DNA from 2 places in the Bacillus sp. 1A genome. Region 2 is predicted to be linked to the other one. Evidence: riboswitches for the same ligand, from Rfam matches in the RefSeq annotation. Region 2 holds a riboswitch; the other holds the start of a gene.
The links. A riboswitch is a leader RNA that binds a small molecule or an ion and turns the genes downstream of it on or off. The one in region 2 is predicted to bind lysine.
Positions count from the first base shown of each region.

Region 1: linked by a shared signal. The riboswitch ahead of ACUN0F_RS17880 (amino acid permease) and the one ahead of ACUN0F_RS29285 (amino acid permease) in region 2 are both predicted to bind lysine.

Region 1 is NZ_JBQYLZ010000001.1:3,500,604-3,504,608, forward strand. Features, by position in the region: gene ACUN0F_RS17875 (iron-sulfur cluster biosynthesis family protein) at 7-390, opposite strand; gene ACUN0F_RS17880 (amino acid permease) at 411-1,877, opposite strand; lysine riboswitch at 1,990-2,182, opposite strand; gene ACUN0F_RS17885 (GNAT family N-acetyltransferase) at 2,506-2,955, shown strand; gene ACUN0F_RS17890 (sulfite exporter TauE/SafE family protein) at 2,995-3,897, opposite strand.
Region 2 is NZ_JBQYLZ010000001.1:5,726,640-5,730,644, reverse strand. Features, by position in the region: gene ACUN0F_RS29290 (ABC transporter permease) at 1-646, opposite strand, end outside; gene ACUN0F_RS29285 (amino acid permease) at 707-2,131, opposite strand; lysine riboswitch at 2,278-2,464, opposite strand; gene gapN (NADP-dependent glyceraldehyde-3-phosphate dehydrogenase) at 2,643-4,005, opposite strand, start outside.

The DNA of each region.
Region 1 (4,005 bases), 2.2 Mb from region 2:
CAAATTTTATTTTTTAATCGACAACCCATAAACTAAAGTCTCACTCGGAGTCGTAATACTAAAACCTGTCGTTTTATAATCAAGTGTCACCGTATCACCAGTGTAGTCTTTCGTAAATGAATCCATTTGTACAATAAAATCAGCATCTTCATATACAACATCATCTGCATCATATGTATCCCAAATTAAATCAACATCAACGAAAATACTGCAAGAGTTTGTCATTGTTCCTCTAATGCGAATGATTTTTTTGTCTTCACGTTCTAATCTATGTATAGCTGCTTTTGCTTCATCAGTAATGCGAATGTCTTTATGTATATTTCCTTTATTATTGCAAAAACAGGAGGAATAGGGAAGGGAGAAGCATTGGAATAAAAAACGAGCAAACATATTTGTTTGCTCGTTTCACTTTATTTCAATTCACATTTATCAAGTGGGATCACTTTTGTTTTCTTCGTAAATTTATATCCTAACCATAGTACTAAGAAGAGTGGTAAACCGATGTAAGAAACGAGTACACCGTTCCAATCGATTGCTTCGCCCATAAATGCGCCGTAGTTTTGTCCTAAAATTACGATGACACAAAGTGCAAATGCGAAGATTGGACCGAACGGGAACCATTTTGCTCTATATGGTAAGTCTTTTAAATCTTTACCTTGAGCGATATATGCTTTACGGAAACGGTAATGACTAATTGCAATTCCGACCCATGCGATAAAGCCAGACATTCCAGATGCGTTTAATAACCAAATGTATACAACACCGTCACCGAATAAAGAAGCAATGAAAGCGATACTACCGACAATCGATGTTACGATTAATGCGTTAACAGGTACACCGCGGCTATCTAATTTACCAAGAAACTTCGGTGCTTTTCCTTGGCGAGCTAAGTCCCAAAGCATACGAGTTGATGCATACATACCAGAGTTACCAGCAGACAGTACTGCCGTTAAAATAACAGCGTTCATAACAGAAGCAGCAAAGGCAACGCCTGCTTTTTCAAAAATAAGTGTAAATGGACTTACTGTAACATCACTTGCGGCAAGGCTTTCAGTTGTATAAGGAATTAATAAACCGATAACGAGAATCGCAAGGATATAGAATAAAAGAATACGCCAAAAGATTGAGCGAATTGCTTTTGGAATGTTGCGCTCTGGATCAGCAGTTTCACCAGCGGCTACTCCTAATAATTCAGTTCCTTGGAAGGAGAACCCAGCAGCCATAAATACACCGATAATTGCCATAATGCCGCCATTAAATGGTGCATCTGCAACAGTGAAGTTTTTAAAGCCAACAGATTCGCCGCCCATAATTCCGAAAATCATCATGAAGCCGACAATTAAAAAGATAATAATAGTAACTACTTTAATAAGTGCGAACCAATATTCAGATTCACCAAACCCTTTAACAGATAAATAGTTTAAAAGGAAAATAATAGCTAAACATAATCCACTCCAAATAAGAGAAGGGGTATCTGGGAACCAAAATTTCATAATTAATGTTACAGCAGCGAGTTCAGCAGCAATTGTAATGGCCCAGTTATACCAATAGTTCCATCCAAGTGCAAAGCCAAGGGACGGATCAACAAATTTTGTTGCATAAGTACTAAAAGATCCAGTAACAGGCATGTAAGCTGCGAGTTCAGCTAAGCTTGTCATTAAGAAATACACCATAATTCCAATTGCGGCGTATGCGATTAGTGCACCGCCAGGACCAGCTGAATGGATGACACCACCGCTGGCAAGAAATAGTCCGGTACCGATTGTACCACCGAGAGAAATCATTGTAAGGTGACGAGATTTTAATCCGCGTTTTAATTCACCTTGTCCTTGTGTAGTTTGCGTTTTAGAGGTAGCTTGATTCGTTGCGCTATTCATGTTCAACACTCCTTTTCTTGTAAGATAGGAAGGAACGGGGGAGAAAAATACAAAAAACCGCCAAAGGAATTTGGCGGAACGTTTCACAAATAACCACCCCATCATACCCTTCCGTTAAGATAGCACCCCACGTTTACACGGTAATTTTGTAAACGTGACAGTTCTGTTCCTTTCGGAGACAGCCCCAGCTCATAATTCCAGAGAAGAAATATAAACTTCGGCAACTTTTCCTTTCAAACGGAGTCGGTGACATTCTCTGTGTCTCGTCCGTTTTACTCATAAAAGTCGCAACCTCTACCTCATCGGATTGATGAGGATTTGATATATTGCTAAGATTTTTAATATATGGCAATTGTAATGACTTTCTGAATATATTGCAAGATATTTTGTTAGGAAAAGTCAAAAAATATCGGTTATTGTATAGGAAACGCTTGCAAAACTCCACCCGAACCTACTATTATGTAGCAATAAGCAAAGAAAAAATTGTTATACAAATGTTTCGCAAAAAATATTGAAAAACCCTTTAAAATTAAATGAAAATTCAGAAAATATAATTCGACATTCATGATAAGATCATATTTTTTTGTTATAATTAAAGTAACGTTTAAGCAAAAAAGGGGAAATTAACATGAAATTAAAAACAGAAAGGCTCTATATAGTACCGTGTACAGAAGAGAGGATGCACGTTGCGAGAAAGCAAGGATATGATAGTGGTCCACATATTGTAGGACATGTAGAAACTGTAAAAAAAGATAAGGAAGTATTACCTTGGGGCGCGTGGTATGTCATTCGAAAAGAAGATGACATCGTTCTAGGTGATATAGGGTTTAAAGGGAAACCAAATGAGGAACATATAGTAGAAATTGGTTACGGATTTATTGAGAAATATTGGAATAAAGGGTATGCGACAGAAGCTGTAAGAGAACTAATAAATTGGGCTTTTCAAACAGGAGAGGTAGAAACGATTATTGCAGAGACACTTCTTGAAAATGATGGATCGATTCGTGTATTAGAGAAATTACATATGAAAAGAATTGGCACTACAGAAACGATGATTAACTGGAAAATAGAAAAATAAAAAATACCGCTCGAGGTGAATCGGGCGATATTTTTATCGTTATGGTAGCATTTGTTTTTGATCATTCGGATATCCGGCGGTCGGTGCGTTAGAACGCTTGGAATGATTACGAACAGCAATGAAAATAGAAATAATAACGACAATACCAACTGCCACGTAAGAAAGTGAAATAATAGTCGGATCCACTTTAAATGTAGTGAGCAGTGTACGAATGTTTGTAAAGATAATAAGGCCACCAACTAATACGCCAAGTAAATGTGCTGGAACGATGCGTACTAACCATGCAGCAATTGGAGCTGCGACAATACCGCCAAGCATTAACGCAAATACCCAAACCCAGCTTACTTGTTCCCAGCCAAGTGAAATGAAAAATCCGATTGTTGCAGCGAGTGAAACAGGAAATTCGCTCGTATCTACAGATCCAATAACTTTTCTAGCTTCATTTCCTCTTGCTAGAAGCACAGGTGTCGTAATCGGACCCCAGCCACCACCACCAGTTGAATCAACGAAACCAGCGAATAAGCCAAGCGGAACAAGCTGTTTAGCTGACATACGTTTTTTTGAAGTAACAATTTGTTTTTGAATGAGGAATCGTAATAAAATATAAACCCCTAAAGTAAATAAAAATACGGAAATGTACGGTTTAATTACATCACCAGGTAAATTGCTTAAAAAACATGCCCCAATAAATGCGCCAATTGCTCCTGGTAATGTAAGCCTGGAAACGGTATATTTATCAACGTTTCCAAATTTGATGTGAGATGCACCAGAAGCGGCAGTTGTAACGACTTCAGCTAAGTGAACAGATGCGGAAGCTACAGCCGGTGCGATACCAAACATTAATAATAGTGAGGTAGATGTTACCCCGTACGCCATTCCAAGCGCACCATCAATCAATTGAGCGAAAAATCCAATAATGGCAAAGACAATTAATTTCTGCATAAATAATCCCCCTGTAAATAATAAATGAAAAAGGCACTTTTCCCGTATGAGAAAAGTGCCTTTGGTTTTTCCAATCAGCAATAATTAAATTTGTTTTATTATAATACA
Region 2 (4,005 bases):
TTATGTAATCCCACGGTATTCGTTTTGTAGGTTGTTTTTTCGTGTATAGAAGCAGGAAAGCAAGTAGTAAGAGTAATCCGCCCAATATGAGAACATGTGCCGAATAAAACAGCATGTAAATGATTAGGGCGTTACAAGCAATACGGATGATCAGCCATATACTTTTTTCATAACTATCACGCCACATCCAATGTGTATATATATTCCAAGCTTTCGTAATCATTAAAACGATAAAGATTGTACATAAAAAAGGCACAGTTAATTGTAATGATTGCATTGCAAGTGGAACGAGAATAAGGAACGTAAATAATAATGGAAAAAGCTGAATGATGTAATTATATAGAAGAGATTTTTTAAAATAAGATGTTAGTTTCTCTTCTAATGCAAGCAAATAGACAGCATCAGGTTTTTGAATAAATGTACGGATAGGGCATCTCGTTATAATCGCTGTTAGGACGATTGTAATAAGTAATAAAGATAGTCCTTTAGAAGGCGCTGTCTTAAGAAACTTTGCGTAATAGTAAGCACCTATACAGGCAACGAAGATAAAGCTATATAGTAACCCGTTAATCATACGTGCAAAGTATGTAATGATATTTTGAATATGTTGTTGGAAGCGGCTGCTCCATAGTGATTCAATTGACATGTTTTTCACCTCTTTGTTCTATTATATATGTTTTACAAAAGAAAAAACGAGCAAATTGCGTTATGCAACTTGCCCGTTTTTCTTTTCTTTATTTTTTTTCTCATCACGATTCATTAATGGATAGAAAGCAAATCCGATTACGAATAAACCAATTCCGAGAAGGAACGTTTTGATATCGGATGCGCCGGTTTTAATAACCCATAGTGCGTAGCAAAGTGCGATTACTGCGACTATGCCATCTGTAATTCTTGCCCGCATTTCATTTTTATATGTTTCACCAGTTGCGACTAGTTTTAACTGGAAGATTGGTGAAACGAGATATGGAATGAGGTAGGCTAGTGTTGATACGGTAATAACGAATGTATAAGCTTCCGCAATGGTTCCTGATAATGTTGAGAATAAGAACACTTGCGACATAATGTTTGTTAATCGTAATGAGTAAATTGGACTTCCTTTTTTATTTGTTTTCGTAAAGAAGGAAGGGAAGAAACCTTCTTTTGCAGCTTGATATGGTACTTCTGAGCTTAATAAAATCCAGCCTAATATAGAACCGAATAGAGAAGTAAGTGCAAGTAATGCCATCAGTTTCCCGCCGCCATGCCCCATTGCAGCGTTTAATGCGTCTGCTAATGGACGTTCAGAAGCTTGTAATTTATCAACGTGAAGGACACCCATTGTTAAAATTGTAATTCCTAAGTAAATCGCAACTGTAATAAGTAATCCCGCAACTGTTGCGCGTTTTACTGTTTTAGGAGAGGTAGCACGGTTTGATAAAAGTACTGCTGATTCAATTCCGATAAATGCCCACAGCGTTGTAAGAGCGGCTAAATTTACTTGTGAAAGAAGGCCGTGTGATACACCTGATTTATCGATCATCGGTGTGTACCATTGTCCAAACTTAGAAGCCTCGAATGCAAATAACGTAACGACGATGAATAAAAGGAATCCTGTTACTTTCGTTGTTGTTGCTAAGAAGTTTAGCTTTCCAGCTCCGCTTACACCGTTTGTTAATATAATATGAGTTCCCCAAAGTAAGATGGAACAAATAGTAAATGTAATTAGTTTTCCGACTTCTATGTTAAAAGAACCGATTGAAAATAGTAGTCGTGTATCTTTCATAATTGGGAAGAAGAGTGATAAATATCCCGCGAAAGACGTAATGATGGCAACGTTACTTGCCCAGTTTGCAACCCAATATCCCCATACCATACTGAAACCAGCCATTTTTTTCTTTTTTGGTGATGAGAATAAAGCATATGCATGACTTTGTGGTCCTGTCGTTAAATCAGGACGACGAATTGCTAAATTACCGAAAACAAGAGCTAGCATTAAAACACCAAACCCTGTTGTTAACCAAGCTAAAGTGACACCGAGAGGGCTTGCTGTTTGTGCCAACGTACTTGGCACCATGAAAATACCAGCGCCAACCATGTTACCGACAACGAAAGCTGTTAGTACCCAAAAGCCCCATTTTTTTTGTTGCATAGAAAATACCTCCAAAGTTAGTATAACCAAGTCAAGCGAGGAGATATGTATGTCTTCTTAGTAGAGAAGAAAAGTTCCAAACAAAACAAAAAAAGCACGTAATTTGCCGCTACATGCTTTCTATCTTATAAGAAACCCACGACATACCTCTCGATAGCTCTCCACAAACGAAATGTTTCGTTTGTGACAGTTCTGCACTTATTAAATGCAGACCCAGCAAGCGTGCATGGTGGACACGACTTACTTCGGCAATCATTCCTTTCTCATTCCTTCATCAATGCCACTACATCTCCTGAAACGATACTCTTAATGATTGCAACCTCTACCTCACCGAGATACGAATGAGGATTTAAATATTAAATTAACGTAGTTAAGAGTAACAAATGTATTTTTATACGTCAATGGATATAGTAATAATCAGATTATAGAGAAGAGTTTGTTATTAGGAATGGATAATTATTTAATATAAAAAGAAGCTGATCTAAAACTAGATCAGCTTCTACATATAAGATTAAACGAAGTTTAATACTGTTACTTTTTCACGTGTCATAGACTCAAGGCTCTTACGAATACCTTGTGCGCCCATACCTGAACCTTTTACACCGATGAATGGGAAGTGGTCAGGGCCGCGCTCTGTGCGTCCGTTAATTTGAACAGAACCAGTTTCGATTTTGTTAGCAATTGCAAATGCTTTGTTAATGTCTTTTGTGAAGACACTTGCTTGCAAGCCGAACTCTGATTTGTTAGCAATTTCAATTGCTTGTTCATCTGAAGAAACACGGATGATTGGAAGGATTGGGCCGAATGGCTCTTCCCAAGCAACTTTCATTTCTTCTGTTACGTGGTCGATTAATGTTGGGTAAATTAAGTTACGCTCACGTTTGTTACCGATAACGATTGTTGCACCTTTTTCAACAGCGTCGTCAACTAAACCTTGAACGAAGTCAGCAGACTTGTCGTCGATTAATGGAACGATTGTGCTGTCTTGTTCTGGAGATCCAACTGATAGCTCAGCTACTTGCGCTTTTAATAAGCCAACAAGCTCGTCCGCTACGTTTTCGTGTACAAGTACACGTTTAATAGCTGTACAACGTTGACCAGAGTAAGAGAATGCACCGCTTACGATATGGTTTGCAGCATCTTGTAAGTCAGCATCTTCACGAACGATACCAGGGTCTTTACCACCAAGTTCTAATACAAGTGGAATCATTGCAGCTTTTTTCGCTAAATGTTTACCTGTGTTTGTACCACCTGTGAACGATACCATATTGATGCCTTCGTGTTCTACTAAGTAGTCACCAATTACAGAACCACGTCCTGTAGCTACGTTTACAAGACCTTTTGGAAGGCCAGCTTTATGTAGTGCTTCAACCATTTTAATACCACTAATTGCACCTTGAGTTGCAGGTTTGAAAATAACAGCGTTACCCATAATTAATGCTGGTGCAAGTTTTGCAGCAGATAAGTTTACTGGGTAGTTAAATGGTGCGATTGCTAATACAACACCAAGTGGTGCGCGTTGGATGATCGCAAGTTTAGATTTCGTTCCGCCAGGGAAGCTATCGCCCATCATGCTTTCTCCGTGCATATGAAGAGCTTCTTCGATTGTGTAACGAATGAAATCAGCTGTACGAACAACTTCTTTCTTCGCATCTTTATATCCTTTACCGACTTCTTTCATAATGATATCGGCAATTTCATCTTGCATATTTACGAGCTCATCAGCCCATTTATATAAATATTTTGCGCGATCTTGTAGAGAAGCTTCCGCCCATGATTTTTGAGCTTCTTTTGCAGATGCAATTGCTTCATCTACTTCTCCGCGAGTAATTGCTTGTACTTGTCCAATTACTTCGTGTAAGTATGGAGATGGA